Regions from separate parts of the Micromonospora sp. NPDC005305 genome, predicted to be linked through region 2. Evidence: riboswitches for the same ligand, from Rfam matches in the RefSeq annotation. Region 2 holds a riboswitch; the other holds the start of a gene.
What was found. Region 2 has a riboswitch for thiamine pyrophosphate ahead of ABZS80_RS31070 (thiamine phosphate synthase). Riboswitches for the same ligand answer to the same signal wherever they lie in the genome.
Positions count from the first base shown of each region.

Region 1 (5,734 bases), on a different contig from region 2:
CCGGGGCAGGAAGCGCTCCTTCTGCTCGGGGGTGCCGAACATCTTCAGCGGCTGCGGCACACCGATCGACTGGTGCGCGGAGAGCAGCGCGCCGATCGACGGGTTCACCGAGCCGGCCCGCATCAACGCCCGGCAGTAATGCAGGTTGCTCAGCCCGAGGCCGCCGTGCTTGCGGTCGATCTTCATGCCGAAGGCGCCGAGCCGGGCCAGCCCCTGGAACACCTCGTCGGGGATGCGCGCGTCCCGCTCGATGGCCGCGCCGTCCACCTCGGAGTCCAGGTACGCCCCGAACGCGGCCAGGAACTCCTCGGCCCGCGCCGCCTCCGCCGGATCGGTGCGGGGCCAGGGGTTGATCAGGTCGAGCTGGAAGCGGCCGAGGAACAGTTCCTTGCCGAAGCTGGGCCGGTCCCACGCCGACTCCCGGGCCGCCTCGGCGACCTGCCGGGCCTCCTTCTCGGAGACCTGACCGGCCTCGGTGGGCAGCGGCCCGGCCCCGCCCGCCGCGGCCGCCGCCGAGCCGGCCGGCGGCTGCGGAGGGTCGTCGATGGGCGCCACCCGCCCGGTCGGGCCGCCGTGTCCGGCGGGGTCGGGTCGGCTGTTCTGTGTCGTGGTCACGGCTGCCTCCTGGAGACCTCGGTCCGGCTGCGTCGACGTGCGACGAGAACGACGCTACCCCCGGGTGTTACCCAGGGGTAGCGTCGCGCGCACGTCCGATTTGGCAGGTCCGGGCGGTCAGTCGCCGGCCAGCGACCGCGGGTCGTCGTCCTCGTCGTCGATGTCCTCGTCACCCCAGCTGCGCCGGGCGAACGGCAGGATCACCCAGAACGTCAGGAACCAGAGCCCGGTGCCCGCGCTGAGCAGGAACGCGATCGGGCGGTCCAGCACGAAGTCGGTGATCAGCAGGACCGCGCTGACCATCGAGATCAGCATGAAGCCGAGGCCGCCGCTGGCCATCCGGTGCGCGAAGCGGACCAGCTCCGGCTTGCGGCCCTGGCGGAACAGCGCCCGGTGGAAGGCGACCGGCGAAATGATCATCGCGGTGGCCGCGGCGGCGGCCAGCAGCGCCACGATGTAGACGTCCCGCTGGAACTCGGAGGTTCGGGTGAAACCGTTGCTGAACGGCAGGGTCAGCAGGAAGGCGAACAGGATCTGCACCCCGGTCTGCGCCACCCGCAGCTCCTGGAGCAGGTCGGCGAAGTTGCGCTGCCAGCGCTGCTTCTCGGTTTCCTTGGACACCCGCTACCTCCAGGGAAGACGGTACTGCCGGTGGAGGGTCTCCACCGGCAGCACAGCCTGTGCCCCGTCCCGCCGAGCGTGAAACCGGTTCAGGACCCACGGCGGATACGGCCCGCGTACCGGGCTTCCAGCTCGGCGTTGTGCTCGTCGCCGCCGGTGATGTTGGCGGACAGGTAGACCGGGGGCCGCACCCCCGCCGCGAGCAGCCGGGCGACCACCTCGGCGACGATCTGCTGGGCCAGCAGCGCGGCGGTGATCGAGGAGACCGCGCCGACCGCGCCGCCGCCGGGCAGCGGCAGGGTGGCGTCGCCGTACGGGGCGCCGTTGTCCAGCACCACGTCGGCGAAGTCGGCGAGCTTGCGCCCGGACGGGTGGCGGGAGGTCATCCGGGCCGAGTGCTGGACCGAGGTGATCGCCACCAGCCCGTGCCCGCGCTCCTTCACGATGGCGGCGAACTCGACCATCGCGCCGTTCACGCCGGAGTTCGAGGCGAGCACGAACACGTCCTGCGGCCGGACCGGGGCCAGCTCGTAGAGGCGGTGCGCCACGGCGGGCTCGCGTTCCAGCTTCGGGCCCAGCACGTCGGCCGGCTCGCCGCCGTGCAGCACCAGGTCACGCAGGGCGATCCGGTTGGTGGGGACCAGCCCGCCGGCCCGGCCGGCGATCTCCATGGCGAGGGCCTCCGAGTGGCCGGTGCCGAACGCGTGCACCACCCCGTCGGCGCGCAGCGACGCGGCGATCAGATCCGCCGCCCGGGCCACGTTCTCCCGCTGGTCGGCGGCGACCCGGCCGATCGTCTCGGTCACCACCGCCAGGTACGCCTCAGCAGCCACCGTCATGCTTCCTCCGTCCCTCGGGGTCGGGCCAGCCACTCCACCGCGAAGTCGACCGCCGCCCGCTGCCTCATCAACCGGCCCGTCCCGTCACCGACCGGCCCGAGCCGCACCGCGCCCGTGGTCTCCAGGTCGGCGCCGAGTCGGGCGAAACACTCCTCGTCCAGGCGTACGTCGTCCCACCACACCCACTCCCGGCCGCCGTCGGCGGTCAGCACGGCCGCGCCGCAGCGCTGCCGGGGCGGCGCCGGCTGCCGGTATTCCGCCAGGTGCAGGGAGGTGTTGCTGCCGTGGTCCACGCCGAGCAGCAGCACGTCGGCGTCGAGGTCGTAGAGGCGGGCCAGCGGGGAGCCCTCGCCCAGCATGTCGGCCCGCTCGTGCTCGGCGACGATCCGCGCGGCGGCCGGCCCGAGCGCGGCGAACGAGACGTGCGGGTGGTCGCTGCGCAGCGCCCCCGGCCAGGTGCGGACCAGTTCGGCCAGCGCGCCCATGAAGCGGCTCGGGGTCACCGCCGGGTCGAAGCCCGGCATCCCGTCGCGGATCACCGGCCACCAGTCCGCCGGCACCGGCGGGTTGCTCCACTCCGCCGGGTCGCTGTTCTCCGGCGTGTGGGTGGGCACCACCACCGTGCCGGCCGGGCCGAGCACGTCGCGCAGGGCGAGCAGCACCGCCTCCGGGCCGCCGCAGAGGAAGCCCAGCGGGCGCAGGGAGGCGTGCACCAGCACGGTCCCGCCGGTGCGTACGCCGAGGTCGCGGAGCTGGGCGGCGAGCGACGCACGGGTGTGCGGCCGGGCCCGGGCGGGGCTCGGGGTCATCGGCCGACGCGGGCGAGGACCGCCGCGGCCAGCGGGCCGGGCGCCTCGTCCGGGATCCAGTGGGTGACGCCGGGCAGCACCACGAAGCGGTAGTCGCCGGTGACGTGGGCGGCGCACGCGTCGGCGGCGGTGCGCCCGATCGCCACGTCCCCGTCGCTCCAGACGAACGTGGTCGGCGCGGCCACCGGCCCGACGGCCTTCATGTCCGCCCCGGTCATGGCCCGGTACCAGTTCAACGCCGCGGTCAGCGCGCCGGGCTCGCGCATCGGGTCGGCGTAGCGGGCCACCCGGTCGGCGTCGCCCACCCCGCCGAGCATCCGGCGCAGGGCCGCCGCGCGGAACGCCAGCAGCACCTTCTCCGCCTTGCCCGGCTTGCGGAACAGGGCGATGTAGGAGGAGCGGGCCTTCTGCCGCGGGTCGGTGGCGAGCGCGTGCCCCATGGCCGCCGGGTGCGGCACCGACACCGCGGTCAGCGTGCGCACCCGCTCCGGGTGCGCCGCCGCCAGACCCCACGCCACGATCGCGCCCCAGTCGTGGCCGACCAGGTGGGCGGCGGTCACCCCCAGCGCGTCGAGCACGGCGGCCGCGTCGGCCACCAGCTCCGGGATCCGGTACGCCCCGACCTCCGCCGGCCGGGCGCCGGGCGAGTAGCCGCGCTGGTCGAGCGCGTACGTGCGCAGCCCGGCGGCGTGCAGCGCGGGGGTCACCTCGTCCCACTCGCCGGCGTGCTGCGGGAAGCCGTGCAGCAGCAGGACGGGCTCACCGCCCTCGGGACCGCCGGTGCGTACCTCGAACGTCAGTCCTCGCGCCTCGACCCGCATGATCGCCACCCTAACGGGCGATCGCCCTGCTGGGCTGTGCGGCGGGGTCGGTGCTAGCGTCTGCGACGAGACAACTTCACATCCGACAGGGGAGCGCACAGCGCTGAGAGTGCGGGCCGGTGCCCGCAGACCCTCGAACCTGATCTGGGTAATGCCAGCGCAGGGAGTTCGGTCGACCTCCAGCCGCGCCGCCGTCCGGTGACCACCGGGCGCGGCGTGCGTCTTCTCCTGGTTCGCCTCACAGAACTGGGAGCAACCATGGACAGCACCAACCGGTGGCGCACCATCGACATCGTCGTGGCCTCCGTGCTCGCGGTGGCGTTCGGCATCATCTTCTGGGCCTGGGGCCTGCTCTGGAACGGGCCGGCGGACGCCGTCCCGCTGCCCGGTCGCGCGGTCCTGTACGGCGTCTGGCTGGTGCCGGCCGTGCTGGGCGCCCTCGTCGTCCGGAAGCCGGCCGCGGCGCTCTTCACCCTCACCCTGGCCGCGCTGGTCTCTGTGGCGCTGGGCACGAGCTGGGGCTGGACGATCGTCGTGCAGGGCCCGCTGGAGGCGGCCGCCGCCGAGCTGGCTTTCGCGCTCTTCGCGTACCGCAGCTACCGGCTGCCCGTGGCGCTGCTCGCCGCGACGCTGGCCGGTCTCGCGGCGGCGATCTACGACGTCTTCGTCTGGTACCCGGGCACCACGTGGGGCAGCTTCCGCCTGCCCTACATCCTGCTGACCGCCGCCAGCTCGCTGGTGGTGGCCGGACTGGGCAGCGTCGCCCTCACCCGGGCCCTGGCCAACACGGGTGTCCTCGACCGCTTCCCCGCCGGCCGCGAACGCGCCGCCGTCTGACCGCCCCCGCCGACCGCGTTGATCAAGGAGTTTGCCTCGGCCGAGACGGTTTTCCAGACGCGAACTCCTTGATCAACCAAGCTGGGGCCGGAGGGGCCGGAGGGAGGTGGCGCGGTGGGAGCCGTGAGCCTGCGGGGGTTCGGGTGGCGGCACGCCGGGCGGAAGGGCTGGGCCGTGCGCGGGGTGGACCTGCGCGTCGAGGTTGGCGAGCGGGTGTTGCTGCTCGGGGCTTCCGGGGCCGGTAAGAGCACGCTGCTGGCGGCGCTGGCCGGGTTGCTGCCGGAGGACTCCGGCGAGCAGGAGGGCACCGTCGAGATCGACGGACTCGACCCGCGCAAGGCCCGGGAACGCGTCGGCGTCGTCTTCCAGGACCCGGAGAGCCAACTGGTGATGGCCCGCTGCGGCGACGACGTGGCGTTCGGGTTGGAGAACCGGGGGGTGCCCGCCGACGAGATCTGGCCCCGGGTGGACGAGGCGCTGCGCCGGGTCGGCTTTCCCTACCACCGGGACCGGCCCACGGCCGCGCTGTCCGGCGGCGAACAGCAGCGGCTCGCCCTGGCCGGGGCGCTCGCCCTGCGGCCGGGACTGCTGCTGCTCGACGAGCCCACCGCCAATCTCGACCCGGCCGGCGCCATTCTCGTCCGGCAGGCCGTCGCGGACGCCGTCGACGCCGACACCACCCTGATCCTGGTCGAGCACCGGGTCGCCGAGGCGCTGCCGCTGGTCGACCGGGTGGTCGTGCTGGAGCCCGGCGGCGGCGTGCGGGCCGACGGGCGCCCCGACGCGGTCTTCGCCGCGCACGGCGACGCGCTGGCCGACGCCGGGGTCTGGGTGCCCGGCCACACCGTGCCGCCCTGGCACGCCAGCACGCCGCCCGGCGAGGTGTTGCTCACCGCCGACCGGCTCGGCCTGCCGCCCCGGCTGGCCCCCACCGACCTTCGGGTACGCGCCGGCGAAGCGCTCGCCGTCCTCGGCCCCAACGGCGCCGGCAAGTCCACCCTGGCCCTGCTGCTCGGCGGGCTGCTCCGCTCCGGCACCGGTACGGTCGCGGCCACCCCGGCCCTGGCCGGCCGGGACGCGGGCACTCCCCCGCACCGCTGGCGGGCGCCCGCCCTGGCCCGGCGGATCGGCTCGGTCTTCCAGGACCCGGAGCACCAGTTCGTCACCGGCACCGTCCGGGACGAGCTGGCCC
Region 1 covers NZ_JBEXGL010000021.1:87,330-93,063, reverse strand. The annotation lists gene ABZS80_RS27020 (acyl-CoA dehydrogenase family protein) at 1-483, opposite strand, end outside; gene ABZS80_RS27015 (DUF6328 family protein) at 733-1,236, opposite strand; gene ABZS80_RS27010 (SIS domain-containing protein) at 1,326-2,075, opposite strand; gene ABZS80_RS27005 (AAC(3) family N-acetyltransferase) at 2,072-2,884, opposite strand; gene ABZS80_RS27000 (alpha/beta hydrolase) at 2,881-3,705, opposite strand; TPP riboswitch at 3,783-3,889, shown strand; gene ABZS80_RS26995 (ECF transporter S component) at 3,964-4,542, shown strand; gene ABZS80_RS26990 (ABC transporter ATP-binding protein) at 4,657-5,734, shown strand, end outside.
Region 1: it holds a riboswitch for thiamine pyrophosphate, as region 2 does, so the genes downstream of both, ABZS80_RS26995 (ECF transporter S component) here and ABZS80_RS31070 (thiamine phosphate synthase) in region 2, are expected to answer to the same signal.

Region 2 (5,734 bases):
AGCTGGCCGGGCAGGGCGACCAGCGGTTCGGCACCCTCTCCGGCGGCCAGCAGGCGCGCTTCCTGGTGCTGCTGCTGGAGCTGTCCGGGGCCACCCTGCTGCTGCTCGACGAGCCGACCGACAACCTCGACCTGGCCTCCGCCGAAGCCCTCGAAGCGGGGCTGGACGCGTTCGCCGGGACGGTCGTCGCGGTCACCCACGACCGGTGGTTCACCCGCTCCTTCGACCGGTTCGTGCTGTTCCGCGGCGACGGCGAGGTGGTGGAGACCCCGGAGCCGGTCTGGGACGTCGGGTGAGGCCGAGCCCGGCGGCATAGGGTGGATCTCGTGACTGAGATGACCTACCGCCGGCTCGGCGACTCCGGACTCGTGGTGTCCGTCGTCGGCATCGGCTGCAACAACTTCGGCCGCAAGCTCGACCTCGACGGCACCCGTGCGGTCGTGGACGCCGCGCTCGACGCCGGGATCAACTTCTTCGACACCGCCGACATCTACGGTGAGCCGCAGGGCAGCTCCGAGGAACTGCTCGGGCAGGCGCTCAAGGGCCGCCGGGACGACGTGGTGGTCGCCACCAAGTTCGGCATGGACATGCACGGTCTGAACGGGCCGGACCACGGCGCCCGGGGCGCCCGCCGGTACATCGCCCGGGCGGTCGAGGCGTCCCTGCGCCGCCTCGACACCGACCACATCGACCTCTACCAGATGCACGAGCCCGACCCGGGCACCCCGATCGACGAGACCCTCGCCGCGCTGGACGACCTGGTCACCGCCGGCAAGGTGCGCTACCTCGGCAACTCGAACTTCGCCGGCTGGCAGATCGCCGACGCCGACTGGACCGCCTCCTCCCAGGGCCGAACGCGCTTCATCTCCGCGCAGAACCACTACTCGCTGGTGGAACGGTCCGTCGAGGCCGAGGTAATCCCGGCGTGCGAGCGGTTCGGCCTCGGCATGCTGCCGTTCTTCCCGCTGGCCAACGGCCTGCTCACCGGCAAGTACAAGCGGGACGAGGCCCCGCCCGCCGGCAGCCGGCTCTCCGGCGGCGGCCGGTACGCCGAGCGTTTCGCCGCCGCCGACTGGGACACCATCGAGGCCATCGAGGCGTACGCGATCGAGCGCGGAATCAGCATGCTCCAGGTGGCCATCGGCGGGCTCGCCGCCCGGCCCGCGGTGACCTCGGTGATCGCCGGCGCCACCACGCCCGAGCAGGTACGCGCCAACGCCGAGGCGGGCACCTGGCAGCCCACCGACGAGGACCTGGACACCCTCGACGCCATCCTCTGACCGCTCCCGTCCGCTGCCCCGGCACGCCTGCCCGGCCGCCGGGGCAGCGCGCTGTCCAGCCCCGGCGCGCCCTTGGGCGGGGGGCGCGCGAGCGCGCAGCGTGAGTGGAACGCTATGGAGGTCACCGGGCGGGTTTGACCTACATGGCGTTCCACTGACGGACGGGGTCAGCGGGTGGTGCGCTCCTGGAGGGCCTGGCGGACCAGGGCGATGGTGGCGCGGGGGTGGCGGAGGACGTCGTCGGCGGTGAAGCGGAGGACCAGCCAGCCGGCGGCGCGGAGGGCGTTCAGGCGGGCCACGTCCTGGCGGAAGTGGGCCCGTTCCCGGTGGTGGTCGCCGTCGTACTCGACGGCGACGCGGAGCGCGGGCCAGGCCAGGTCGACCCGGGCCACGAAACGCCCGGTGGCGTCGCGTACGTCGTGCTGGGCAGTCAGCGGGCCGAGGCCGGCGTCGAGGAGGAGCAGCCGGAGGCGCGTCTCCATCGGGGACTCGCTCAGCGGCTCCGCCAGCGCCAGCACCTCCCGCAGCAGCGTCGCGCCGGGCCAGCCGGGGCGCGCCGCCGCGTAGGCGCACAAGGCGGGCAGCTTGACGACCCGGCGGTGCAGCAACGCCTCGACGGCGACCAGCGCGTCGACGCGCGGACCCTGCCGCCCGAGGTCGAAGGCGGTGCGCAGCGCCGTGGTGACCGGCAGCCCGGCGAAGCGGGTCCGGTCGGTGCCCGGCAGCACGGAACGGACCTGGCGGACGCGGGGATGCGGCCGCATCCGGGCGGCCCGGGGCAGCAGCACCGTGACCGGCGCGTCCCGGGCGAGCAGGTCGGCGCCCCAGAGGAAGGCCGCACTTGATCCCGCGATCGCCGCGCCCGGCGGCAGTCGCAGCGCCACGGCGTCGCACCACAGGCGATGGTCGTCCGGCCGGTGGCCGTCGCGGTGCACGTACACATCGGGCAGGAGGCGGCGCCAGGCCGGACCCTGGAGCATCGCCCAGGTCAGGAGTCCTTCGGCGACCGCGGCGCTGCCCCGGAACGGCAGGAAGGACAGCCGGCGGGGGACGTGGGCGGACGAGGGCATCCGGACAGCATGACGTGATCGGGAGATCACCCGCTGTCCCCGTGCTCCACCTCGGACGGTCGGTGGGAAATTCCCCACCCGCCCCTTGGCGGATCCGCGCGCACGTCGTACGGTAGGCCCGCAAGTGACCCACGGGAGCCTGGTGCCACCGGGCTGAGAGGGGGGCTGGAAGCCCCCGACCGTCGAACCTGATCCGGGTAATGCCGGCGCAGGGAGGAGAGTTGCCGTGCCGTCCCTGGGACGACTGCATCTGATCACCGACACCCGGCCGGGGCGGGACCCCCTCGCCGTGCTGCGCGCCGCCCTGCCGGTGGCCCGCGACGAGCTGGTCATTCAGGTTCGAGTCGAGGACGACGCCACCGACCGGGAGGCGTACGAGCTGGCCAGCCGGGTGGTGGGGCTGTGCCGGCCGTACGGGGCGACGTGCCTGGTCAACGACCGGCTGCACGTGGCGCTGGCGGTGGGCGCCGCCGGTGGCCACGTCGGCGCGGAGGACCTGCCGGTGGCGGCCGCCCGGCGGGTGCTCGGCGAAGGCGCCGTGCTCGGCGCGACCGCGCGGGAGCCGGGCGGCGCCACGGCGGCGGTCGCCGCCGGGGCCAGCTACCTGGGCGTGGGCCCGTGCCACGCCACCACCACCAAGTCCGGCCTGCCCGATCCGATCGGCCCGGCCGGGCTGCGCGCGGTGGCCGGCGCCGTGGACGTGCCGGTGATCGCGATCGGCGGGGTGACCGCCGCGTCGGTGCCGGCGCTGCGGGTCGCGGGCGCGTACGGGGTGGCGGTCGTCGGCGCGCTGTCGGCCAGCCCCGATCCCGGCCGCACGACCGCCGAGCTGATTGCGGCCCTGACGTGCTGACCCGACCGGACGTCGCCATCGTGGGGGCGGGACCGGTCGGGCTGGCGATCGCGTGGCGGTGCGCGTCCCGCGGGCTGCGCGTGACCGTCCACGATCCCGCTCCCGGCTCCGGGGCCTCGCACGTCGCCGCCGGGATGCTCTCCCCGGTCGCCGAGGCGTACTTCGGCGAGCACGAGCTGACCGCCCTGCTGGCCGAGTCCGCCGCCCGCTGGCCCCGCTTCGCCGCCGACCTGGCCGAGGCGTCCGGCGCCGACGTCGGGTACCGGGCCGACGGCACCCTGGTGGTCGGGCTCACCGCCGACGACCTGGCCGAGGCGCGGCGGCTCTGGTCGTACCAGCAGGGGTTGGGACTGCCGATCACGCCGCTGCGCCCCTCGGAGCTGCGCGACCGCGAGCCGGCGCTGGCCCCGCGGGTGCGCGGCGGCGCGGTCGCCCCCGGCGACCACCAGGTCGACCCGCGCCGGCTGGTCCCCGCGCTGCGCGCGGCGGCCGGGCGGGCCGGCGCGGTGCTGCGCCCGGCCCGGGTCGGCGCGCTGTCCGACGTGGACGCCGGGGTGACCGTGGTCGCGGCCGGCTGCGGCGCGGCCGCGCTGACCGGGCTGCCGGTCCGGCCGGTCAAGGGCCAGGTGCTCCGGCTCCGCGCACCCGGTCGCGGCGCGCCGGACTTCCGGCACGTGATCCGGGGGTACGCCGACGGCGAGTCGGTCTATCTGGTGCCCCGGGACAGCGGCGAGGTCGTGGTCGGGGCGACCGTCGAGGAGCGCGCCGACACCGAGGTGACCGCCGGGGCGGTGCTCCGGCTGCTCCGCGCCGCCGTCGACCTGGTGCCGGAGCTGGCCGAGTACGACCTGGTGGAGGCGACCGCCGGACTGCGCCCCGGCACGCCGGACAACGCGCCGATCATCGGGCCGCTGCCGGGCCGGCCCGGCGTGGTCGTCGCCACCGGGCACCACCGGCACGGCATCGTGCTCACCCCGGTCACCGCCGACCTGGTCACCGAGCTGATCGTCACGGGCGAGCCGGATCCGCTGCTCGCCCCCTTCACCCCGGACCGGTTCGGGAAGGAGCCCAGGTGGAACTGATCGTCAACGGCGCGGGACGGGACCTGCCCGGCGGCTCGACCGTCGCCGACGTGGTCCGCGCGGTCACCGTCCAGGAGCGCGGCCTCGCGGTCGCGGTGAACGGCGAGGTGGTGCCGCGCGGCGGCTGGCCGGCGACCGTGCTGCGCGACGGCGACCGGGTCGAGGTGCTCAGCGCCGCCCAGGGCGGGTGAGCCGGATGTCCTTCGAGATCGGCGGGGTCGGCTTCGGCTCCCGGCTCATCCTCGGCACCGGCGGCGCGGCCAACCTGCACGTGCTCGAGCAGGCCATCCGCGCCTCCGGCACCGAACTGGTCACCCTGGCGCTGCGCCGGGTGGACACCGCACGGGCCGCCGCCGGCGGCCTGCTCGACCTGCTGGACCGGTGCGGGGTACGGCTGCTGCCGAACACGGCCGGCTGCTACACGGCGTCCGAGGCCGTGAAGGTGGCGCAGCTGGCCCGGGAGGCGTTCGACACCGACTGGGTGAAGCTGGAGGTGATCGGCGACGAGCGCACGCTGCTGCCCGACGGGGTGGAGCTGCTGCGCGCCGCCGAGGAGCTGGTGGCCGACGGGTTCACGGTGTTGCCGTACACCTCGGACGACCCGATCCTGGCCCGGCGGCTGGCCGACGTGGGCTGCGCGGCCGTGATGCCGGCCGGCGCGCCGATCGGCTCCGGGCTGGGGGTGAGCAACCCCCACCACATCCGGCTGATCCGGCAGGGTGTGGACGTGCCGGTGATCCTCGACGCGGGGATCGGCACCGCCTCCGACGCCGCGCTCGCCATGGAGCTGGGCTGCGACGCCGTGCTGCTGGCCAGCGCGGTCACCCGGGCCGCCGACCCGGTCGCGATGGCCACCGCCATGCGGCACGCCGTCGAGGCGGGGCGGCTGGCGTACGGGGCGGGCCGGATCGCCCGCCGCTTCCACGCGCTCGCCTCCACTCCGGACGAGGGAAGGCCCGACCTGTGACGGGCGCTGCTGTAGATCTTGGTGGGAAACGGCCCCTCGGGGGGCCGGACTCTTCCAAGATCTCGGGTGACGCCGTGCCGTCCGGCGTCGTGCTGCTCACCGAACGGTGGCAGGCGCGGCGACCGCTGACCGGAGTCGTCGAGGCGGCCGTGGCCGGGGGAGTGCGCTGGGTCGTGCTTCGCGAGAAGGACCTGTCCCGGGCCGAGCGCGCCGCCCTGGCCGCCGAGCTGCGCGCCATTCTCGGCGAGGCCGGCGGCACCCTGGTCGTGGCCGGACCCGACCCGCTCGGCGGCGACGCCGTCCACCTGCCGGCCGCCGGCCCGTACCCGCCGCCGGCCGCCGGACTGGTCGGGCGCTCCTGCCACGACGCCACCGAGCTGGCCCGACTCACCACGGAGGACTACGCGACCCTGTCGCCGGTCTTCCCGACGAGAACCAAGCCCGGCTACGGCCCACCCCTGCACCCGGCCGGGCTCCGCGAG
Region 2 covers NZ_JBEXGL010000033.1:14,906-20,639, reverse strand. The annotation lists gene ABZS80_RS31085 (ATP-binding cassette domain-containing protein) at 1-296, shown strand, start outside; gene ABZS80_RS31080 (aldo/keto reductase) at 318-1,280, shown strand; gene ABZS80_RS31075 (DUF559 domain-containing protein) at 1,448-2,350, opposite strand; TPP riboswitch at 2,473-2,582, shown strand; gene ABZS80_RS31070 (thiamine phosphate synthase) at 2,577-3,203, shown strand; gene thiO (glycine oxidase ThiO) at 3,197-4,285, shown strand; gene thiS (sulfur carrier protein ThiS) at 4,276-4,476, shown strand; gene ABZS80_RS31055 (thiazole synthase) at 4,473-5,252, shown strand; gene ABZS80_RS31050 (thiamine phosphate synthase) at 5,312-5,734, shown strand, end outside.